2 linked regions of the Arthrobacter globiformis genome follow. The protein of the gene in region 1 binds, or shares a complex with, the protein of each later gene. Links are inferred from orthologs where the notes say so. Each region holds a gene or a part of one and is shown in the gene's direction. Other genes may lie near its edges. The genes, in order: dnaG and dnaB.

The links.
Region 2: the proteins of dnaG (region 1) and dnaB are in contact, whole or in part, in a crystal structure (PDB 2R6A), measured with the Geobacillus stearothermophilus proteins. The link is inferred for Arthrobacter globiformis from one-to-one orthologs. Residues at the interface, in WP_049624496.1 of Geobacillus stearothermophilus: Lys456, Leu457, Leu458, Pro459, Ala460, Asn463, Ala464, Leu467, Leu535, Leu536, Ile537, Ala538, Gln544, Glu545, Asp548, Tyr549, His552; in WP_033016901.1 of Geobacillus stearothermophilus: Ser13, Glu15, Ala16, Gln18, Glu91, Leu92, Asp94, Ala95, Val96, Pro97, Thr98, Ala99, Ala100, Asn101, Tyr104, Tyr105, Ile108.

The regions. Positions count from the first base shown.
Region 1 is NZ_JAUSZX010000001.1:1,751,986-1,763,670, forward strand. What follows is about bases 7,201-10,092. They hold dnaG (DNA primase), read left to right. Parts: upstream 7,201-7,589; coding sequence 7,590-9,596; downstream 9,597-10,092. Other genes in these bases: QFZ23_RS08035 (deoxyguanosinetriphosphate triphosphohydrolase), read left to right, coding at 7,201-7,517; QFZ23_RS08055 (hypothetical protein), read right to left, coding at 10,071-10,092. In the rest of the region: QFZ23_RS08005 (glycine--tRNA ligase), read left to right, coding at 1-616; QFZ23_RS08010 (GNAT family N-acetyltransferase), read left to right, coding at 619-1,581; QFZ23_RS08015 (lysophospholipid acyltransferase family protein), read right to left, coding at 1,635-2,495; QFZ23_RS08020 (alpha/beta hydrolase), read right to left, coding at 2,627-3,388; QFZ23_RS08025 (YibE/F family protein), read left to right, coding at 3,442-4,911; tRNA dihydrouridine synthase DusB, read left to right, coding at 5,039-6,220; more of QFZ23_RS08035, read left to right, coding at 6,204-7,200; more of QFZ23_RS08055, read right to left, coding at 10,093-10,478; QFZ23_RS08060 (hypothetical protein), read right to left, coding at 10,576-10,755; QFZ23_RS08065 (multidrug effflux MFS transporter), read right to left, coding at 10,798-11,685. UniProt on the Escherichia coli protein: RNA polymerase that catalyzes the synthesis of short RNA molecules used as primers for DNA polymerase during DNA replication.
Region 2 is NZ_JAUSZX010000001.1:179,353-191,048, reverse strand. The notes cover bases 5,761-8,663. They hold dnaB (replicative DNA helicase), read left to right. Parts: upstream 5,761-6,470; coding sequence 6,471-7,856; downstream 7,857-8,663. Other genes in these bases: QFZ23_RS00880 (acyl-CoA thioesterase), read right to left, coding at 7,939-8,663; QFZ23_RS00890 (hypothetical protein), read right to left, coding at 5,761-5,763. In the rest of the region: QFZ23_RS00935 (hypothetical protein), read left to right, coding at 1-1,021; rpsF (30S ribosomal protein S6), read left to right, coding at 1,245-1,550; QFZ23_RS00925 (single-stranded DNA-binding protein), read left to right, coding at 1,606-2,187; rpsR (30S ribosomal protein S18), read left to right, coding at 2,318-2,557; rplI (50S ribosomal protein L9), read left to right, coding at 2,576-3,028; QFZ23_RS00910 (DUF1801 domain-containing protein), read right to left, coding at 3,196-3,570; QFZ23_RS00905 (FMN reductase), read left to right, coding at 3,679-4,305; QFZ23_RS00900 (TFIIB-type zinc ribbon-containing protein), read left to right, coding at 4,343-4,690; QFZ23_RS00895 (hypothetical protein), read right to left, coding at 4,715-5,281; more of QFZ23_RS00890, read right to left, coding at 5,284-5,760; more of QFZ23_RS00880, read right to left, coding at 8,664-8,913; zinc metallochaperone AztD, read left to right, coding at 9,140-10,447; QFZ23_RS00870 (DoxX family protein), read right to left, coding at 10,607-11,041; QFZ23_RS00865 (MATE family efflux transporter), read left to right, coding at 11,200-11,696. UniProt on the Escherichia coli protein: The main replicative DNA helicase, it participates in initiation and elongation during chromosome replication. Travels ahead of the DNA replisome, separating dsDNA into templates for DNA synthesis.

The DNA.
Region 1 (11,685 bases):
CAAGCTCAGCCACTACTCCAAGGGCACCACGGACATCGAGTACCGCTTCGGTTTCCAGGGCTCCGAGTGGGGCGAGCTCGAAGGCATCGCCAACCGCACCGACTTCGACCTCTCCACGCACGCCAAGGCCTCCGGCACAGACCTCAGCTACTTCAACCAGGCCACCAACGAGCGCTTCACCCCGTACGTGATTGAGCCGGCCGCCGGCCTGACCCGGTCCTTCATGGCCTTCCTCATCGACGCCTACACCGAGGACGAGGCCCCGAACGCCAAGGGCGGCGTGGACGTCCGCACCGTGCTCAAGCTTGACCCGCGGCTCGCCCCGGTCAAGGCCGCGGTGCTGCCGCTCAGCCGCAACGAGGACCTCTCCCCGAAGGCGAAGGACCTTGGCACCCAGCTCCGCAAGAACTGGAACATCGACTTCGACGACGCCGGCGCCATCGGCCGCCGCTACCGCCGCCAGGACGAGATCGGCACCCCGTTCTGCATCACCGTGGACTTCGACACGCTCGAGGACCAGGCGGTCACCATCCGTGAACGCGACACCATGAGCCAGGAACGCGTGTCCCTGGACAAGGTGGAGGGCTACCTGGCCACACGGCTGATCGGCGCCTAGCCGTGGCGATCCAATACCGCGAATGGCGCGAGGGAGACGACCTCGCCCTGCTGGAGGTCTGGGGCGACCCGGAAACCGTCCAGGCGGGGCAGTTCCGCGGCACCCTCGCGCCCTCCGGCAACGCGCCGTGGCGGCGCTGCATCGTGGCCGAGGACGTCGTGGACGGCGTGGCCATCCCAGTTGCCGCCGGCGTGGTCCACGAGGCCAGCCTGCACCCGGAGCGGCTGTGGGTGTACGTCGAGGTGGCCCGGGACCACCGCCGGTCAGGCATCGGTTCCACGCTGCTCATGATGCTGCGCCGCGAGGCGGAGGGATCGCCGTCGGGCGTTACCCGGCTGCGCTGCAAGGTGGAGCCGGGCACCACTGGCGCCGCCTTCGCGGAGGCGGCGGGGCTCACCCCGATCCAGCACACCCGGCTCGTCGTCGTGGAGCCGGCAGCCCTGAAGCTGCCCGTCTTCGGTGACGGTTCCGAGGAAGCGGCGTCGGAGCGCATCGAGGACCTGGCCACCGGTTCGGTGGAGCTGTCCGACGTCGTGGGCCGGTACTATTCTTCCGTCCACGGCTGGGACAGCCCGGGCGAACTGGGCATCGGCACGGTACAGCGGCTCTTCCTGGATGAGCTCAGCGGTGCGCACGGCGCGATCGTGCTGCGCGCCCCGAAAGCCAGCGCCTTCGGGTCCGGCGTGCCGGCAAGCCGCAAAGGCAAGATCCAGGCCTTCGCGATCAGCTATGCCCAAGGCAACTCTGATCACCCCTCCGATGTGTTCCTCGGCCACGAGCCGGAGCTGGACGCCGACGAGGCCCAGGCCGCGGTCCGTGACCTCCTGGCCCTCATCGCGTACCAATACCCGGTACTCATGGAAGTGGACGATTCAATGGCAGCGCTGCGTGCCGTCGTCGGGCCCCTAATGGAAGCGGGCAAGGCCCGCCGGCAGGGCTCCGAGACGTTCGTCGTCTCCGACTGATCCGTCTACGTAGCAGCACAGGGCGTTCCCAGGCCTGGGAACGCCCTGTGCTGCTACATACCTGGGCTGTTCCCCTCTGGGCCCGCTGCTGTTCGGGAAGTACGACGGCGATCCCTCGCCAGATCGGCCGCATCAAGCCTTTGGCGTTCCGCCTCGGAGATGGCGCCGCCGCCGAGGTCCGCCGGCATCCACCAGTCGCCCGGCCGCGCCGCCACGGGAAAGCTGGCGATGGCGGCGTCGATGCCCGCCTGGAGCGTCCTGCGGAGCCGCGCCGTTTCAGCCTCTGCATCGATGCCAGCGGCCAGATGCACCGGCTCGCTGATATGCACGCGCACTGGCGCGCGAGGGATGCGGTGCAGTGGAAGGCCGTTGCCGCGGGTCAGGATCCGGTGGGCACCCCAGACGGAGACCGGAATGAGCGGCACGCCCGCCTCGGCTGCCATCCGCACGGCCCCCGTTTTGCATTCGCGGACTTTGAAGCTGCGGCTCACGCCGGCCTCAGGCATGACGGCCAGGTATTCGCCGGCACGGAGCCTGGCCACGGCATCATCGTAGGCCGCAGTTCCCGAACCGTGGCGCACCACCACCTGGCCCGCCGCGCTGATGAAAGGACCCGCCAGCCAGTGGTCCGCGGCTCCCTGGTGGATCATGAACCGCAGCTGCCCGCGGTTGTGCCGCCACAACACCAGCTCGGCAGCGGCGAAGTCCAGATAGCCGAAATGGGTGATGGCGACGACGGCACCCCGGCCCGGGAGCACCGCTCTCGCCGCCTTGCGGCCACTTCGCGCTGCATCACCGGGCAGGTTTTGTTGCCCGGTCACGATCAGGCGGATCCGGAACAGCCACCGCAGGAACAGGCCGGTCCGGACGAGGAGGCGGTAGAAGCGGTCGCTGGCGGCGGGGGTCCAGGGCATACGGTCCTCGGAGGCCTTCAGTGCCGCCGCGGCGGCCAGGGTACAAAGCCGCTGGTGGACTGCATGTATTCACGGTAGCGGGGACGGCCTGACATTGCCTCCCCCGTGAGAAAGTGGTCGCCTCACTATTCTCAGAGGACCAACGGCAGTGCCTCGCCGGACGGGGGAAGCACCCTGTCCAGGGCTGCGGCGGACGCGGAGGGCCCTGACCCGGGAACTCCGGTCCGTTCCATGAAGGCCTTCATAAGGAACCCGGTGGCCAGCCTGTGCCACAGCCGGACCCGCCGGACCATGAAGTGCCCCGCCCCGCGGAGGGAGACGTACCGCATCTCAGTCGCCCCCGCCGCCGCGCGCCGCGCGAACCGCAGTGAGGCCGAGGGACTCGTCCACCGGTCCTCGTTCCCGTGTACGATCAGGACTTTCCGTCCGGCAACCGCGGAAACGGGAGTGGCATCATCGAGCCACGGAGCCAAAGCCACCACGGCGTCCACGTTCGGTTCGTCCGCGGCGCAGATCGCGGTGAGTCCGCCCATCGAATGCCCCAGCAGGTAGATGGGCACGCCGGGGTGCTCCGCCCGGATCCTTGCCAGCGCCCAGCGCGCATCCTTCAGCGGGGTCATGTCCTCGCCGTTCCAGCCCCGCACGCTGTTCCGCAGGATCCACACCGCCAGGCCCTGTTTCCGGCCGGCGGTGTGCAGGTGGCGGGCGAACGGCACCATCCGCGCAGGGCTTAGATGCCGGGCCTGGACCGGCTCGAAACTGTGCGACTTGCCGCCGTGCAGCACCAGGGCCACGCCGCGGGTGGGACCGGAAGGGGCCAGAACCGTCAGCACCGCTTCGTGGTCAGTTCGGCGTTGGCTCACTGCTGCATCCTCCGACACTTCGTCGTTCATTTATCAACCCTATGGCGGGCCCCGTAGAGTTCAAGCATGAGGTTTAGCTGCTGATGGGTGCAGGTCACTCCCACGGTCATACAGGACATTCGGAGCCGACGGCGGAAGCGATGGCCGCCCGCAGGAAAGCAAACAGGATTCTGGCCGCGGTGCTGGTCCCGCTGACCCTGCTGACCCTCGCGGCCATGGCGGCGCTTTGGCCCTCCGGCAGCAAGGAAGGCCTGACCCTGGCCAACCCTTATGCCGCCGCTCCCGGCGTCACCTTCGACACCGGGCGGATCCAGCGCGTCGTCACCGAGAGCTGCACCCCGGCGACAGCCGGAGACTCGGCAGCGCAGGGCAGCACAGCCCAGGGCAATACAGGCGGCGGCTCGCAGTGCACCTTTGCGTTCACCGAGCCGGACAAGGGCGGCAACCCGGTCAAGGTGGTGATCAACCCGGACATCGCCAAGTCGCACGGGGTGAAGGTGGGAGACAACATCCGCTACCTGAACCTGTCCCACGCTCAGGCGGCCGCCACCGGCGCCGATGCCCCGGCGGCCCAAGGGTCGCCGTCGTACATCTTTGTAGACTTTGTCCGCACCATGCCAATCATCCTGCTGGCCATCCTCTACGCCGTCGTGGTGGTGGCCGTGGCGCGCTGGCGCGGGCTGCGCGCCCTGATCGGCCTCGTCGGTGCTTATTTTGTGCTGGGCAGCTTCATGCTCCCCGGCCTCGTCGAGGGCAAGCCGCCGCTCCTGCTGGCCCTCGTCGGCTCCACGGTGATCATGATCGGGGTGCTGTACTTCGCACACGGCTTCTCGGCGCGGACCTCGACGGCGTTGCTGGGCACCATTTTCGGGCTGGGCATCACCGCGCTGCTGGCGGCCTGGGCCACCGACGCGGCGAACCTCGCAGGGGTGGGAAGCCACGACGCCGCCACGCTCGTGAACATCTCGGACCACATCTCCATCTCCGGCATCATCCTGTGCGGCCTCATCATCTCCGGGCTCGGCGTGCTGAACGACGTCACCACCACGCAGTCCTCCGCGGTGTGGGAACTGTACGAACTCGCGCCCAACACGAGCGCCCGGAAGCTGTTCTCCTCGGCCATGCGGATCGGCCGCGACCACATCGCCTCCACTGTGTACACCATTGCGTTTGCCTACGCCGGCGCCGCCCTGCCCATCCTCATCATCGTGATGCTCTACAACCGTCCGCTGGGGGAGGCGCTGACCAGCGCCGAACTGTCCGAGGAGGTCATCCGCACCCTGGTCGGTTCAATCGGCCTGGTCCTGGCAATTCCGGTCACCACGCTGATCGCCGTGCTGGTGGTCAAGGCCACGGGCATCCGGTCGGCTGAACAGCCCGGGCAGCCCTCGGATGCCGATCACCGGCCGGGCGGCCGTGCCGCCGTAACGGCCGACGACGTCGAGGACACCGGCGCGCTCGCGGCCGCCGCGGTGGTGGCTGGCCGGGAAAACGCCGACGCCGGTGCGCCGCCGGCGACCCGGCGGGGACGGCGTGCCGCCCAGCAGGAGTAGCTACAGCGGGACTAGATACAACGGGATTGGGTGCCGGGGGTGACTCCAGCGGGATTGCGTGCCGCCGTCGGCATCCTGCCGCTTCCCGGCTTTGAGAGGATTTGCCCGCCTTTGAGACAATGGACGGGTGACTGTTGTAGCAACGCCTCCCGCCCCCCGGCTGGAACTTCCGCCGCTGAAACTCGGCCCCATCACCGTGGACACCCCGGTGGTGCTCGCCCCCATGGCCGGAATCACCAATACCGCCTTCCGCAGGCTCTGCCGTGAATACGGCGGCGGGCTGTACGTGGCGGAGATGGTCACCTCCCGTGCCCTCGTGGAGCGCACGCCGGAATCGCTGCGCATCATCTCCCACGACGACGACGAGAAAGTCCGTTCCGTCCAGCTCTACGGCGTGGACCCCGTCACTGTGGGTGCGGCCGTCCGCATGCTGGTGGAGGAGGACCGGGCGGACCACATCGACCTCAACTTCGGCTGCCCCGTGCCCAAGGTCACGCGGCGCGGCGGCGGTTCGGCTCTGCCCTGGAAGATTGATCTTTTCACCTCCATCGTCCAGACCGCCGTCCGTGAGGCGTCCAAGGGCGGCATTCCCCTGACCATCAAGATGCGCAAGGGCATCGACGATGACCACCTGACTTATCTCGACGCTGGCCGGATCGCGCGTGATTCCGGTGTTGCCGCCGTCGCCCTTCACGGCCGCACGGCGGCTCAGTTCTACTCGGGCCAGGCGGACTGGTCCGCTATCGCCCGCCTGCGGGAGGCGTTGCCGGACATTCCGGTGCTGGGCAACGGCGACATCTGGTCTGCCGAGGACGCCGTCCGCATGGTCCGCGAAACCGGCATCGACGGTGTCGTGGTGGGCCGCGGCTGCCAGGGCCGGCCCTGGCTGTTCGGCGACCTGCAGGCGGCGTTCGAAGGCAGCGACCAACGGCACCGGCCCGGCCTGCGCGAGGTGGCCGAGGGCGTCTACCGGCATGCCGAACTCATGGTCGAAACCTTCGGCAACGACGAATACAAGGCGCTGCGGGAGATCCGCAAGCACATGGCCTGGTACTTCAAGGGCTACGTGGTGGGCGGGGAACTACGGGCGAAACTGGCCACCGTGCCCACACTCGAAGTGCTCCGCGAACTGCTGGACCAGCTGGACATGGACATGCCGTACCCCGGCGTCGACTCTGAAGGGCCGCGCGGGCGTGCCGGTTCACCCAAGAGGCCGGCCCTGCCCAAGGACTGGCTGCTGAGCCGCCAGCTGAACGAGGACCAGTCGCGCGACATCGCCGCGGCGGAACTGGATGTGTCCGGTGGCTGAAAGCCGGCTGGCGGAAGCCCGCACCACCCCGCAGGCGCTGCCGGGCTACGAAGCCCACGATTCCGCCCGCTGGGTGGAGGAGCCGCCCAAGAGCACGTACCGTTCGGACTTCGAGCGTGACCGCGCCCGCGTGCTGCACTCCTCGGCCCTGCGCAGGCTCGGCGCCAAGACGCAGGTGGTTGCCCCGGACACCGACGACTTTGTCCGCACCCGGCTGACGCACAGCCTCGAGGTGGCCCAGGTGGGCCGGGAACTTGGCCGCGCCCTCGGCTGCGACCCCGACGTGGTGGACACCGCCTGCCTCAGCCACGACCTCGGGCACCCGCCGTTCGGGCACAACGGGGAATCGGCTCTCAACGAGATGGCCCACGCCATCGGCGGGTTCGAGGGCAACGCCCAGACATTGCGTCTGCTCACCCGGCTCGAGCCGAAGGTCCTCGACACCGAAGGCCGGCCCGCCGGCCTGAACCTCACCCGGGCCAGCCTTGACGCGGCCGCAAAATACCCGTGGTCCGCCTTGGACGCCCCCGTGATCCACGGCCAGCGGACCAGCAAGTTCGGCGCCTACGAGGACGACCTGCCCATCTTCAACTGGATCCGGGAAGGCGCCCCCGAACGGCGGTCCTGCCTCGAGGCGCAGGTCATGGACCTCGCGGACGACATCTCGTACTCGGTCCACGACGTTGAGGACGCGATCGTGGCCGGCCACTTCCAGCTGCGCTGGATGGACAACCCGGACCACCGGGCGCGCGTGGTGGGGTACGCCAAGCAGTGGTACCTGCCGCACAACGATCCCGCCGCCATCGATGCGGCCCTGGCGCGGCTGGAAGCTACCGACGTCTGGGTGCGCGAGGCGGACGGCAGCCGCAAGTCCATGGCGGCGCTGAAGGACATGACCAGCCAGCTCATTGGCCGCTTCTGCCAGAGCGCACTGGAAACCACCCGCGCCGTCTACGGTCCGGCGAACCTGACCCGGTACAACGCCGAGCTCATGGTTCCGGACGAGACCGTCATGGAGATTGCGGTGATGAAGGGCCTGGCCACCACCTTCGTGATGACCACGGACCACCGGCAGCCCATCTACGAACGCCAGCGCGAGGTGCTTCATGCCCTGGTCACGGCGCTGAACGCCTCCGGGGACCGCCACCTCGAGCCCATGTTCGCGGCGGACTGGCGGGAAGCTCCCGACGACGCCGCCCGGCTCCGCGTGGTCATTGACCAGGTGGCATCGCTGACGGACGGTTCCGCGCTGGCCATGTACGAACGGCTCGTGGGCAGCCTGCCGTCCCTGTGGTGAGATTGGACGCACCAGTCCGCCAAGGGCCGGAACTCGGGCTCATGCCGAGTTGCCAAGGACTAGGATTGCTTCGTGGCTGGGCTGATTAAACGGGAAGATATCGATGAAGTCCGCCAGCGCACGGACATCAAGGAAGTCGTCGACGGCTACGTCACGCTCAAGGGCGCCGGCCTCGGCTCCTACAAGGGCCTGTGCCCCTTCCACGACGAGCGCTCGCCGTCGTTCACCGTCCGCCCGCAGGTGGGCCGCTACCACTGCTTCGGCTGCGGCGAGGACGGCGACGTCATCTCGTTCGTGCAGAAGCTGGACCACACCTCCTTCCACGAGGCCGTGGAGAAGCTGGCCGCGCGGATCGGGTACGAGCTCCGCTACGAGGACGGTGGCACCGGACCCAGCCGCGAGGAAGTGGGCAAGCGCCAGCGGCTCCTGGACGCCCACAAAATCGCCGACGAGTTCTTCCGCGCCCAGCTGCTCACCGCCGGCGCCGCTGAGGGCCGGAAATTCCTGCAGCAGCGCGGCTTCGACCGGGCAGCGGCCGACCACTTCGGCGTCGGTTACGCACCCCAGGGCTGGGACGCGCTGCTCAAGCACCTGCGCGGCAGGGGTTTCACCGATGCCGAACTGAAGCTGACCGGGATGTTCTCCGCCGGGGGACCCGGAAATCAGCAGAGAATCTACGACCGCTTCCGCGGCCGCCTGATCTGGCCCATCCGGGACATCGCCGGCGACACCATCGGCTTCGGCGCCCGCAAGCTGTACGAGGACGACCAGGGCCCCAAGTACCTCAACACCCCGGAAACCACGCTCTACAAGAAGTCCCAGGTGCTGTACGGGATCGACCTTGCCAAACGGAACATCGCCAAGGACCGGCAGCTGGTGGTGGTGGAAGGCTACACGGACGTCATGGCCTGCCACCTCGCGGGAATTCCGACGGCCGTGGCCACCTGCGGTACGGCGTTCGCTGCCGACCACATCAAGATTGCCCGCCGGCTGCTGTCCGACGACGGCACCGGGGGAGAGGTCATCTTCACCTTCGACGGCGACGCGGCCGGCCAGAAGGCCGCCCTGCGGGCCTTTGAAGAGGACCAGCGTTTCGTGGCCCAGACCTACGTGGCCGTCGAACCCACCGGGGCCGACCCCTGCGACCTGCGCCAGACGCGGGGGGACGCCGCCGTCCGCGAGCTGATCAGTTCCCGGCGCCCGCTTTTCGAATTTGCCATCCGCGCCACCCTGCGCCGGCACAACCTGGACACCGTGGAGGGGCGGGTGGCCGCGCTGCGCGAGTCCGCCCCCGTTGTGGCCCAGATCCGCGACGCCGGGCTCCGGCCCGGCTATGCCCGGGAACTGGCGGGGTGGCTGGGGATGCCCATTGAGGACGTCACGCGGGCTGTAGCGGCCGCCGCGAAGCGCGGGGCACCGGGTGCGCAGGCGTCCGGGGCGCAGGGTCCCGGCTCGCAGGCGGGCGGAGCCCAAGCCGGCGGGGCAGCCGCCCGGTCCGGCGGTGCAGGATACAACTCAACCGGATACAACTCAGCCCCGGGGAGCGGCCAGAACGCACCCGGCGTAGCGGCGCTCCCGCCGTCGGGCGTTCTTCCGTCCTTCCACCGTCCGGATCCCCGGGACCCGGTGGCGTCCATGGAGCGGCAGGCCCTCGAGGTGGCGCTGCAGGAGCCGGCAATGCTGGGCGGCGCGGCCTGGGAGCGGTTCGCGACCGCCCGGTTCGCCACGCCCGCCTACCAGGCCATCCACGACGCCATCCGCGCCACGGCTCCCGGCTTCTCGGGGGATGCCGTGCAGTGGGTGGAGGCATTGCGGCAGGAGGTTCCCGAGCCCCTGCAGCCGCTGGTTTCGGAGCTCGCTGTGGTTCCGCTGCCTGCCCATACCGCCGAAGCGGTGCAGAAGTACTGCCGGGACATCCTCGCCAGGCTGTTCGAGCTGCAGATCACCCGCGTGAAGGCGGACAAGCTGGGGCAGCTGCAGCGCCTGGATGCCGCTACCCACCCCGAGGAGTTCCAGCAGCTGAACCGGGAGCTCATGATGCTCGAAATGGAGCGCCGGTCGCTGCGCTCCGATGCCTAGCGTGGAGCAGCGCCCCGTCTCCACGGCCGGGTCTCCGGAGACGGAAAGACGCCGATTTCGTTTCCGGGCCGGGTGTTTGCTAGGCTAGTACCCGCTTCATTCCTCCTTAGCTCAATTGGCAGAGCATTCGACTGTTAATCGAAGGGTTGCTGGTTCAAGTCCAGCAGGAGGAGCGCACAGTCCCCGTTCCGGGTTCCGGAACGGGGACTTTTTTATACCCCGGAGGGGTATGTGTGCCCAGCATTGGCGCCGATTTCACATTGAGGCGGAACGTTTGCTAATGTCATACCTGCTTCATTCCTCCTTAGCTCAATTGGCAGAGCATTCGACTGTTAATCGAAGGGTTGCTGGTTCAAGTCCAGCAGGAGGAGCGCACAGTCCCGCGGTTGGCCCAAGAGTCGGCCGCGGGACTTTTTTGTGCCGTCAGTGCTGTGCCAGAGCGTGTGGCCAGATTGTGTGCCAGACGGTGCGGGGTCAGACGAAATCCATCTCCACCTGGAGGAAGCGCTCGGCCTCGGCGATGGCGGCTTCAAACGCTTCCCTCTCCGTGGGGGACTTCCGCGGTTCGCGGGGGTGCCACTCGTGGGGCGAGGAGTGCACGCGCGTGAAGCCGCTGTCGGGCGGGGCATAGAAGATGCCGAACCGCTGGACGGGCCATTCGGGGGAGGTCTCGGGGGCCACCAGCAGGGCAGCATTGAAAGCCGGGTTGAACCACTGGGCTATGGGCCGGCGCCGGTCCTCAGTGAAAAGCCCCGCCGCATAGAGCGCTGCCGACTGCGCACTGGTCTGGGTGCACAGCCGGTCCCACCACAACGGCAGTATGCCGGAGTCGCACCGCTGCCACGTGGCCGGAAGTGGAGGATGATCCTGCCAGTGGGGCACGTAACAACTTTATCGCGCAGGTACCCAAGCGAACAGATGGCCCGGCGTCGGTCGCCTCCTCTCTGGAGGCATGGCGTGGCTCAGGGGAAGCGGCGGGTCAGGGCCTGTTCCACGGTCCCGGATTGACGCGGTATAGCAGCGCAGAACCGACGACGGCGCCTACCAGGATGCCCAGTGCCGCGTTGCCCATCATCCTGCCGGCGAAGAAGCCGGCCACCGCGCCGAGGATGGCTCCGAGGAACAGCCCTCGGCCGTTGCGGTGGGGTTTGCGGGTCATGCTGCCAGCCTACCCGCCGCGGCTGCCGCAGCCTGCCGGGAGTCAGTGGATGGAGGGCACCGTCCGGGGCCGGACCACGAGCCACAAGGCCGCCGCGGCGAGGAAGATGCAGCAGGCCTGGACGGCACCCATGGGAGTGGCGGAGTTACCTCCCAGCCACCCCACGACCGGGGAGATGATGCCCGCCATCAGGAACGTGGACGCGCCCAGCAGGGACGCGGCTGTGCCAGCCTGTGCGCCGTGGCTGGCCAGCGCCAGGACCTGCACGCAGGGGAAAGTGAACCCGGTGCCCAGGATGTAGAACCACAGCGGCACCATGACGCCCCAGAGGCCCAACCCCAACTGGTCGAACACCACGATCAGCACGGCCATCAGGAACATCCATGCGGTGGAGCAGGCCAGGATCCACTGCGGCGGGACCCGCTTTATCAGCCGGGAACTCGTCTGGACCCCCGCAACGATGCCCAGCGAGTTGATGCCAAAGAGCAGTCCGTACTGCTGGGGTGAGAACCCGAAGACGTCCTGGAACAGGAACGGGGAAGCCGAGAGGTAGGTAAACAGACCGCCGAAGTTCATTCCGCCCAGCATCAGCAAGCCCACGAAGATGCGGTCGGAGAAGAGCACACCGTACCGCTGCCGGGCCGTCAGGCCGGACTGGCCCCGCTTCTCCCGCGGCAGTGTCTCCCGGACAAGCACGACGGCGGCAAGGATCACCGCCGTGCCGTAGCAGGCCAGGAACACGAAGATGCCCGGCCACGTCATGACCAGCAGAAGCTGGGATCCAATAACGGGCGCCAGGATGGGCGCGAGCCCGTTGACCAGTGCCATCCGGGAAAACATCCGGACCATGGCGTACCCGCTGAACAGGTCGCGGACCATGGCCATCGCCACCACGCCGCCGCCGGCAGCGCCGATGCCCATGAGGACCCG
Region 2 (11,696 bases), 1.6 Mb from region 1 along the record:
GCTGCTTACGGCCAAGGGCAGGAAGCGCCTGCTGGTGTCAGCCGCCGTCGTCGGCGTGGTCCTGGTGCTGGCCATCGGCTCGGTGGTGACGGTCAATGCGGTCAAACCAGGCCCGGACCAGCCGGTGAAGGACTACGCCCAGGCACTCGTTGACGGCGATGCGCGCAGAGCCCTGGAAATTCTGGATCCTGACGTGCCCCACGAGGAACGGACCCTCCTGACGAATGAGGTCCTCGGCGCCGCAGCCAACCGCATCGACGGCTTCTCGATTATTTCCACCAAGATTTCCGGTGAGTCGGCGCAGGTCCGTGCCGAACTGAGGCAGGGCGGGCGCAAGTACGAGCAGACGTTCGCCCTCGTCAAGAACCAGCCCGAGCTTTTGGACGACCACTGGAAGCTTGAGGCGTTCCCTCTGCAGCACGTCACCGTGTCCGCCGATGCTCCCCTGGCTGCCGTCGCGGTGAACGGAGTAACTGTCACCGCGGGTCAGAATGAGGCCACTGCTTTTGGGACAAACATCAGTCTCCCGGCGTTTCCCGGATCCTACTCGGTAGGTCTTCCCGACACCGAGAAGTACCTCTCGGCCGAGGACCAGCAGGTGATGGTCTCGGGCGGGGCGCTGCCGCAGGCACCCGAGACGGCCAGGCTTACGGTGAAGGCCTCGGACGCGCTCGTGGCGGAAACGTCCCGGCAGGTGGCCGCCGCCCTTGCCGGCTGCGAAAAATCCACTGACCTTGAACCGGAGGGATGCCCGTTCTCATGGTTTGCCTTCGGCGATGTCCGGAACGTGAAGTGGTCGGTCACCGCCGATCCCGACTACGGGCTTACCCGGTCGTTTGATGGCACTTGGCGGCTCAGCGGAGGCAAAGCCGGCGAGGCCACGGTGAGCTACGAGCGGAGTGCCTCCTTCAGCAAGGCGAACCCGGAGTGGGAGAAGGAGACGGACCAGGTGCAGTTCTACGTCAGGGGCAACGTGTCAGTCGAGTCGGGCAAGGTGCTGGTGAGTCTTTCCCGCTTCTGACGCCGGGGTTTTCCACATAGCCTGCCCGCCACTTCCGGCCCACTGTCGGGGACAGTAGCCTTGGAGCTGTCCGAATCGCGGAAATCCTCCCCGATGCACTAGGATAGTGAAGTCTGTGCTGCGCCCTGGTCCGTTTTTGGATGCGGGCGTGCACGGCATCGCAAATGAACCTCCTGTTACGGAAATACCGTAACCGCTTAGCCCAAAGGAGGTGGGTTCACATATGCGTCCTTACGAATTGATGGTAATCATCGACCCCGAGGTCGAAGAGCGTACCGTAGAGCCGTCGCTTCAGAAGTTCCTGAACGTCATCACCAACGATGGTGGAACCATCGAGAAGGTTGACATCTGGGGCCGTCGCCGTCTGGCTTACGACATCAAGAAGAAGTCCGAAGGTATCTACGCCGTGGTGAACTTCACCGCGACGCCGGCTACCGCCAAGGAACTTGACCGCCAGCTGGGTCTCAACGAGACCATCATGCGCACCAAGATCATCCGCCCCGAAGAGCAGAAGGTTGTTGCTGAGTAATTTCAGCTACGAACTTTCATTCTTTACCCCGCAGGAACGAACAAGGAGGCAGTAGATGGCAGGCGAAACCACTATTACGGTCATTGGTAATCTCACCAATGACCCCGAACTGAGGTTCACACCGTCAGGTTCGGCAGTAGCGAACTTCACCATCGCGTCCACGCCTCGCACCTTCGACCGCCAGTCCAATGAGTGGAAGGACGGGGAAACCTTGTTCCTGCGTGCTTCGGTCTGGCGCGAGGCAGCAGAGAACGTCGCCGAGTCCCTCACCAAGGGCACCCGCGTGATTGTTTCCGGCCGCCTGAAGAGCCGTTCCTACGAAACAAAAGAAGGCGAGAAGCGCACCGTTATCGAGCTCGAAGTCGACGAAATCGGCCCGAGCTTGCGTTATGCCAATGCCAAGGTCAACCGCACCCAGCGCTCCGGCGGCCAGGGCGGTTTCGGCGGCGGCAACAGCGGCGGTTTCGGTGGCGGTGGATTCGGTGGCGGCCAGGGTGGAAACCAGGGCGGCAACACCGGAGGAAGCTGGGGCGGCAACCAGCCCGCAGCAGGGCAGGATGACCCATGGGCCACGCCCGGGGTCAGCAATGCGGGCGGCGGCTGGGGCAACGGCCCGGATTCCGAACCTCCCTTCTAAACAACAAAACAAAGGTCCGGCGCAGCTTCCGCCACAGCGTTCCAGATGGGACGTTTTGTGCATGCCGCGGTCGGACCACCACCATCCCGTGGATCACGATTCACGGGCTCCCTAGAATAGGAGCTCCACGATGGCTAAGGCTGAACTCCGTAAGCCCAAACCAAAGTCCAACCCCTTGAAGGCCGCTGACATCACTGTCATCGACTACAAGGACGTAGCATTGCTGCGCAAGTTCATCTCCGACCGCGGAAAGATCCGCGCCCGTCGCGTCACTGGCGTCACGGTGCAGGAGCAGCGCAAGATCGCCCAGGCAATCAAGAACGCCCGCGAAGTTGCTCTGCTGCCCTACTCCGGCGCTGGCCGGGGCTAAGGAAAGGGATTAACTAACATGGCAAAGCTCATTCTGACCCACGAAGTAACCGGTCTCGGTGCTGCTGGCGACGTTGTCGAGGTCAAGGACGGTTACGCACGTAACTTCCTGCTGCCCCGCGGCTTCGCTCTGACCTGGTCCAAGGGTGGCGAGAAGCAGGTTGAGTCCATCAAGGCTGCCCGCGTTGCCCGCGAGCACGCTTCCCTGGAAGACGCTCAGAAGCAGGCTGCTGCACTCTCCGCCAAGCCGGTCAAGCTCGTTGTCAAGGCTGGCGAGACCGGACGCCTGTTCGGCACCGTCAAGCAGGGCGACGTGGCCGACGCTGTTGAGGCCGCTGGCCTCGGCCGCATCGACAAGCGCAAGGTTGAACTTCCGGCTCACATCAAGTCGGTCGGTTCCTACCAGGCCAACGTCCGTCTGCACGACGACGTTGCCGCTGTGATCGAACTCGACGTAGTCGCAGGCAAGTAGTAGATCCGGCATTTGCCGGATCACTCCGCAGTCCTGAACTGCTGACGGCCCCCGCCGTCGGATTCCTCCGGGAAGCCGACGGCGGGGGCTTCGTCGTTCCGGCGGCTTTCGTCCGGCCGCCTACCTGCTGTGCAGGATTGTGGTCCCGTAGCGGTAGCCTATGCTGATCAGCTCGGCCAGCACGGCTTCATCGACGTCGGCCAGCTTGTTGATGTAGAGGCAGCTGGCGCCCGTCTTGTGCTTTCCCAGGCGGCCAGGAGCGCAGCCGACTCCGGTGCGTTCGTTAGGCCATAGAGCGAGAGGCTGGCTTTGCGGGGAGAAAACCCCACCGCTGCAGTGTCCCCTTCGCGCCCGGTGGCGTATTTATAGTGCACCCTGCCGAATCCGACGATGGTGGGACCCCACATTTCCGGCTCCTGGCCCGTCAACTCCGCCAGGAGGGCGCGAAGGCCCACGCCGTCCTGCCGGCGCACCGGGTGCTCCAGAGCCGCGATGTAGTCGTCCGCCGAAACCCCCGTCACCTGTGTCTTGTTATCCGCCATGGACGCAGTGCACTGGGCCGTCTAGTGGGCAGCGGAATAAAGGCCGGTCCTCCCGGGTTGAGCGAATAGATGCAAATGCATATACCGAGCAAACAAGAGGAGACCGCCATGGAGACCCGCCGCATAACCGTTCTGTCCGCCGGCCTGGGAGTGCCGTCGTCGACCCGCCTGCTGGCCGACCAGCTGGCGGCCGCCGCCACACGGGAGCTGACGGCCGCCGGCTACGACGTGACCACCGAGGTCGTGGAGCTCCGTGAACTGGCCGCGGACATCGCCAACAACTTCGTCACGGGTTTTGCTCCGCCCCGGCTGGCAGAGGTGATCGCCGGCGTCGAGGCCTCCGACGGGATCATCGCGGTCTCACCGGTGTTCAGCGCCTCTTACAGCGGGCTGTTCAAGTCGTTCATTGACGTGCTGGACCCCAAGTCCCTGGACGGCAAGGCGGCCCTCTTGGGGGCCACCGGCGGAACGGACCGCCACCAGATGGTGCTCGACCACGCCATGCGCCCGCTGTTCAGCTACCTGCGTACGCGGACCGCGGCCACAGCTGTCTTCGCCGGCCCCCAGGACTGGGGAAACGCCGACGACGGCGGGACCCCGCTTTCGGTGCGGATCGAACGGGCGGCGGCAGAGTTCAGCCGCCTCCTGGAAGGGGACCAGCCGGGCCGCAAGCCGGCCCTGCTGGAGTCGCTGCCCTTTGAACAGCTGCTGGCCGGAATCTCACGCGGGCAGTAACGCGAACTAATCGCAGCACCCGCTCGTTGTGCCGGGCATGAAATGTCCCATTGATTCTTCAGACCTGGTCATGAGCGAACGCAGCGGTGTGGAAATCGACTACTGTCCGCAGTGCCGGGGTGTGTGGCTGGACCGCGGCGAACTGGACAAGATCATCGACCGGGTCAACGCCGGGGCGCCGGCGGCACCTCCGGCGCCCATTCGCCCTGCTCCCGCGTCACCCGCGCCCGGCATGGTTCCTCCGCCGCTGTACCGCAACTCCGAACCGCGGCGTGACCAGCCGCGCTACGACGACCGTAGCTACGGCAAGGGATACGACCGCGACAATGACCGCCGCCGCCACAAGAAGAAAGAAGGCTGGCTGGGGGACCTGTTCGACTTCTAGCTGGCTGCGGCCACCCGGCCGCGGTTAGTCGTCGAGCAGGGCGATGAATTCGCGCGCCTGCTTCATGGTGATGTCCGAGTGCCGGGTCAGCGCGGTGGCGGCTGCTTCGATGTTGCCGCTCTTGGCCAGCGTGCGGATGCGGCCATAGATTTCGTCATTGAGCATGTTGCTGCTGACCTCCCGGGTGACATCGCCTTTGCTGGCAATGGCCCGGTACCGGTACGGGAACCGCTGAGGTGGCTCGTCGTCGTCTTCGGGTTCGCTGGGTTCCTGGGCCGGTGAGCGGAAAGGCTGCGGGTGGGCTGCCAGCGCGGCCACTGCGTCCCGCGATGCGCGCAAGCCCTGTCCTGACACCTCGTAGTACAGCTTGATGGCCGCCATGGCCTGGCCTTGTGCGATGAGCGCATACAGCCGCCTGTGTTCTTCCTCGGACAGCTTGGCTGCGGCTTCCCTTGCCAGCTCTGTGGACTCCGCCGGTGGTTTGGCCGGCTCCCGAACCGTGCGCCGGCGGCGGCTCAACGCACGTGCCGCGAGGGCCACAGCGACAGCCACGGCCACGAGGATCAGGAAGGGGATCAGGAGCGATTCCATGGTTACAGCCGATCTACATATTGCTTGGCGGTCAAAAGGTTGGCATGGGTGGCCTGGCGCAAAAGCCGTATGGCCTGGAGCTTCTGCCCGTTGCGCACCAATGTCTGCAGCTGCAGCGCCGGCTGTGGGTTCAGCATGGTCCCGGGCGCAAGTGCCGCAGGGTCAGAGCCGTACGGGTAGCCAGGATGGTGGCCGGGATCGTGACCAGGATTGCCCGGTGGCGGCGTCGGACGATGGTCATGCTGCTGGATCTCCTGCTGCCGGTTCTGGCTTGGCAGGGTTGCCGCCTCCAGGCGTGCCCTTGCCGCCATGGCCGCCTGAACTTGGGCTGCGTAGTGGGCTTGGGAACGCCGAGCCAGATCCAGCTGGTAGCGGTCCGCGTCGGACATGCCCCCATCACGCGGCTTCAGTGCCGTAGCGAGAGCCCAGAGGGCTGCGGCGAGGACAAGGGCAGGAACCAAGACTGTCAGAACGTCGCCCATACCTAGAGCTTAACGCCAGATCCGCGTTATCCACAGCATATGCCCGGCTGCGTATAGTGCGGGCCTGCGGTGATGACCCTTGACGGGAAGATTCGTGCAGGCGGCATGCATGCCGGGACAGCTCGGACATATCCCGGTGACCCGTATCACAAAGTGGGAATGTAGGTTGCGAAAACGCCCTCCTGGAGCGGACTTACCGGCCGGTATCCCCAGTAGACGGTTAAGGCTGTGGATGAAGGTTGGCGCAAGATTTAAATTTGTCCACAGGAAAATCTCAACGTTTCCGCACGTCAGACCGCATATATGCCGAAAAGAAAATTTCTATCCACAGCTTCCCCCACAGGCTGTGCACAAGCAGCAGTATCTTGTGCACACGTTATCCACAGAGGTGCGAAACTGCGGGCTTTGTGAGTGGCCAGTCGGACGCTAACGTATCGGAGACACCCCATTCGGGTGAGTTTTCCCTTCCGGCCTGAAGACCGGAGCCGGCGGACAGCCGGACTCCGGGCGATTCGTGCTGCCCTGTGGAAAACCTGTGGATGAGGTGTCGCCGGGGTTCAACGGCCCCGACCGAAAATGTCAGGGCCTGCTGGTGTAGTTGCATTAGCCCGGGCAGCAGATGTTTGCTGCGCGGCCCACCCCCGGCACACGGCACACGCGCCGCAGTCCTCCTGCACGGACTGCGGACACAATGGAGGACGGCAGCTTTGTCAGTTACGCACCTGGACTCAATCGAAGGTACCCGCGAATCCGAAGGCAGCCGTAAACCTCCCCAGGACATCCCCGCCGAACAGTCCGTACTGGGCGGCATGATGCTCTCCAAGGACGCCATTGCGGACGTGGTTGAGATCCTGCGCGGGCAGGACTTCTACCGTCCTGCCCACGAAACCATCTACGAGGCCGTCATCGACCTCTATGGCCGCGGAGAACCCGCGGATGCCGTCACGGTGTCCGATGAGCTGACCAAACGCGGCGAGATCAACCGGATCGGCGGACCGGCGTACCTCCATGAGCTCATTCAGACGGTACCCACAGCCGCGAACGCGGGCTACTACGCCGAGATCGTGGCCGAGCGCGCCGTGCTCCGGCGGCTGGTCAATGCCGGCACCAAGATCGTGCAGCTCGGGTACGGGCAGGACGGCGAGGTGGAAGACCTGGTCAACCAGGCCCAGGCGGAGGTCTACGCGGTTGCCGAACGCCGCACAGCGGAAGACTACGTCGTCCTGAAGGACGTCATGGAGTCCACGGTGGATGAGATCGAGGCCTCCGGCCACCGCGGCGAAGGCATGGTGGGCGTTCCCACCGGCTTCTACGAACTGGACGAGCTGACGCACGGGCTGCATCCGGGCCAGATGATCGTCATTGCCGCCCGGCCTGCCGTGGGTAAGTCCACCTTCGCGCTGGACTTTGCCCGCTCGGCCGCCATTAAGAACAACCTGAGCACGGTGATGTTCTCCCTGGAAATGGGGCGCAACGAGATCGCCATGCGTCTTCTGTCGGCCGAGGCCACCATCGGCCTGCAGGACCTTCGCAAGGGCACCATCAAGGATGAGCAGTGGTCCAAGATCGCCACCACCATGGGGCGAATGAATGATGCCCCGCTGTTCATTGACGACAGCCCCAACATGTCCCTTATGGAGATCCGGGCCAAATGCCGCCGCCTCAAGCAGCAGCACGACCTTAAACTCGTGATCCTTGACTACCTGCAGCTCATGAGTTCGGGCAAGAAGGTGGAGTCCCGCCAGCAGGAAGTCTCCGAGTTCTCCCGTGCGCTGAAGCTGCTCGCCAAGGAACTCCAGGTCCCCGTCATCGCGCTGTCGCAGCTAAACCGTGGTTCCGAGCAACGCCAGGACAAGCGCCCCATGGTCTCGGACCTGCGTGAATCGGGGTCCATCGAGCAGGACGCCGACATGGTGATCCTGCTGCACCGCGAGGACGTCTACGACAAGGAGTCCCCGCGTGCCGGTGAGGCAGACATCCTCGTGGCGAAACATCGTAACGGCCCCACCAAGGACATCGTGGTTGCGTTCCAGGGCCACTACTCGCGGTTCGCCAACATGGCGGGGGATGCCGGAGGAGGAGGCGGCTTCTAGGCTGCGGTGGTTCCGGCCCGGTGTTCCGCTGGAACAGTTTCCAAGGTGAAGCTTCCGTGCGGAACAGCGCAGGCCGCCGGTGTTAGTGCGGTTGCGACTGCAGCAGGTGGTTGGGGAGCCTGTTCCCCGGGGCCGCTGCCCTGATTTCCAGGAGCTCCCGCGCATGGGCGTGGAGCCGCTTATCCTCCTCGGACACGGGGGTCCATGCCGGGATGGGGACCGAGGTGCCTTCGGCGTCGCGGGCGACCATGACGGTGAGGCAGTAGGTGGTCAGGTTCAGTTCACGGCCCTTGGGGTCCCCGGAGCGGACATGTACGGCTATGTGCATGCCCTTGGTGCCCGTGTAGACCAGCCGGGCCTCCACCTCCACCACGTGGCCGATCAGCAGCGGCCGGTAGAAGCGCACGCCGCCGGAGAAGACAGCTACCGTGTCCCGGCCGCAGTAGCGCGAGGCGCAGACATATGCGGCCTCATCGATCCATTTCATGACGATGCCGCCATGGACTTTTCCGCCCCAGTTCACGTCGGTAGGCGCCGCCATGAACCGCAGGACGACGCGCTCGGCGGTGCCGGCATCGGTATATTCCTGCGCGCTCATGGCTTCGACGATCTGCTCGCGGATCGCGATGCGTGCCAGGGCGTGGTCCCGCTGTTCCAGTTCCTCCGCCGTTACCGGCTCGAACTGCTTTACCGGGACGGGTTTCCCATCCTCGCCAACCGCCACAAAGATCACCATGCACTGGCTGCGCATGGTGGCCGGACCGCCCTTGGGGTCCCCGGAGGAAACCACCGTTCGGATATGCATGGAGGAGCGGCCGGTGTAGACGATCGTGGCCGTGACCTCAACCATGTCGCCTATGTTCACCGGGTCTGCAAAGTGGATGTTCCCCACGTAGGCGGTGACGCAGTAGGACTTGGCCCAGCCTACGGCCGCCGCATAGGCCGCCTTGTCCACCCACTCGAGCACTGTTCCGGCGTCAACGGATCCGCTGTGGCCCACGTCCATGGGGGCGGCAAGGAAGCGGAGGGTTACTGAGTTGGCGGCAGTCTCGCTCATGACCGCAGTTTACTGACACCTGTCCTTGGGGCAGATCCCGGCCTTCACAAACGTGCCCATCGACGCCATAAGGCGCAGGCCCTGCATCCCGCGTCATGCAAGAGGCGCAGTGGCGGAGACACTAAAGATAATGATTATCATTAGTGTCATGCTGATGAGACGATCTACTCTTCCTGCCCCGACCACCACCCGCCGCCGCGGCCGCTCAGAGGACCCATGTGCAAGGTTGTCCACAAAGCCGCTCACGGTCGCTTTCAAAAGGCCCCTCGCAGCGCCGCTAGTCGCGCAGGTGGCCGCCGCCTGCGGAGCTGCGCTGCTGCTGTCAGGCTGCGCTGCCGGCCCGGCGCAAAGTTCCGCCGAACGTTCCGCCGGCCCTTCGCTGCACGCAAAGACCGCACAACCTACCGAGCTTCGCGCACCTGAGCCGCGCCTGGTCTACACGTACGCTGGCGGCATCGGAGTGCTGGACGCGGCCACCCTTGAGCCCGTGGGGGACGTTGCGGTGGACGGCTACAACCGCATCAGCCCTGCCGGGGACGGCCGCCACGTCCTGGTGGCGGCGGGTGAGTCGTTCCGCGTGCTCGATGCCGGCATCTGGACCGAGCAGCATGGCGACCATGGCCATTCCTATGCCGCCGAGCCCACGCTGACGGATCACGCATTCGAGGCGAGCAAGCCGGGCCACGTGGTGCGGCACGCCGGGAGGACCGTCCTGTTCAGTGACGGGTCCGGCAAGGTGGAGTCTTTTGAATCGGCCGCCCTCGGAGCGCTGGCGGATGACGGTCTTCCGCAAACGTCCACCTACACCGCGCCCGAGGCCCACCACGGCGTGGCTGTGGAACTGGATGACGGCAGGCTGCTGGTGACAGTGGGAGACGAGGATGCCCGCAACGCCGTGGCTCTCCTGGGGCAGGCCGCGGGCCAGGACCGCAAGGAGATCCTGCGGAGCCAGAACTGCCCGGGTGTCCACGGTGAGGCGGTGGCCGGCGAAAACACCGTGATTTTCGGATGTGAGGATGGGATGCTGGTGTTCGAGGACGGCAAGTTCGCCAAGGTCTCCAGCCCTGACGCCTATGGCAGGATGGGCAACCAGGCGGGCTCGCCGGCGTCGCCTGTGGTGCTGGGGGACTACAAGGTGGACAAGGATGCAGTGCTGGAGCGGCCCACCAGGATTTCACTGGTGAACACTGGCACCAAGGCCCTGAAGCTGGTGGAACTCGGGACCAGCTACTCCTTCCGGTCGCTGGGGCGCGGGCCGGCCGGGGAGGCGCTGGTTCTAGGCACCGATGGCGCACTGCATGTTCTCAATCCGCTGACCGGCGCCACCGTGTCCACGGTCCCCGTCGTGCCGGCCTGGCAGGAGCCCGAGGCGTGGCAGGACCCGCGGCCCACCCTGTACGTCCAGGGCTCCACGGCCTACGTAACCGAGCCGGCCGCGCGGAAACTCCACGCCGTCGACCTGAAGACGGGGAAGACCGTCCGCACCGCAACGTTGGCCCATGCGCCGGATGAACTGACGGGCGTCACCGGCTGAGGTAACAGCCATCGGCTGAATCACAACAACCGGCCGAAACTACGGAAAACATCGAAACAACGGCGGCCGCCCACCGGGCACCGAAGCGCCAGGCGAGCAGCCGCCGTCGTTGTTTCCTGGACAGTCACCGTTTTGGAGCGGCGCTGCAAATCCGGGATGTTACGCGAGGACCTTGAGCTTTGAATCATTGCGGCCGAACAGGGCTGCATCCGCTGAGAGGCGGCCGGCTCCGGCAAGGGCGATGGCCGCTGCTCCGGCTGCAAGCAGGAGAACCAGCTCGTAGCCGCCGGTGGCCACGAAAACTCCGGCCGAGGCGTGGACCAGGAAGAGGGCGCCGAGCATGTCCAGTGCGAGCAGCGCGGCGAAAACGCGGGTCAGCACGCCGAGGATGAGGGCGATGCCGCCCACCAGTTCCAGGGTGGCGACGAGCGGGGCGGCGATTTCAGCGGCCGGAACCCCCATCTTGGCGAAGGATGCCTGCGTGCCGGCGATGGTGAATTCGTTGAACTTCTGCCAGCCGTGCGCGGCGAAGAGGAATCCCGCGATCACTCGCAGGATCGTCAGGGCTGTGGTGGTCTGGGTGGACTGGTTCATGGAGATTCTCACCGTTCGGATCGATTGGGGGTTTGTCTCTTTTGGGCACGCGGTCCGGAGCGCGTCGGGTGAAGCTTCCCTTCCACTCTCCCGAAATTTTGTTGAAGTGTCAACTAATGTGTCACGGTTATCTTTTTTGCGGCAGCTAGGCTAAACCCGTGCCCCACTCGCCTTCCGCCGCCGTGTCCACCCCAAAACCCGAGAGCCACGGCCGTGAAATCCTCCGGCTTGCCGTTCCCGCCTTTGGCGCGCTGATCGCCGAACCGCTCTTTCTGCTTGCCGATTCGGCCATCGTGGGGCACCTGGGCGTTGCCCAGCTGGCCGGCGTCGGACTGGCCTCGGCGGTGCTGCATACCGCGGTGGGGCTGATGGTTTTCCTGGCCTACTCCACCACCCCCGCCGTGGCGCGGGCGGTGGGGGACCGCCAGCTGGGCAGGGCGCTGGCCGCCGGGCGCGACGGCGTCTGGCTGGCCCTGCTGCTCGGGACCGCGCTGGCGCTGGCAGGATTCCTTGCCGCGGAGCCGCTGATCGGGCTCATGGGACCGAGCCCGGAGATCCGCACCTTCGCCGTGGACTATCTGCGCTGGTCCATGCCCGGGCTGGTCGCGATGCTGCTGATCTTTGCCGGCACGGGTGTGCTGAGGGGGCTGCAGGA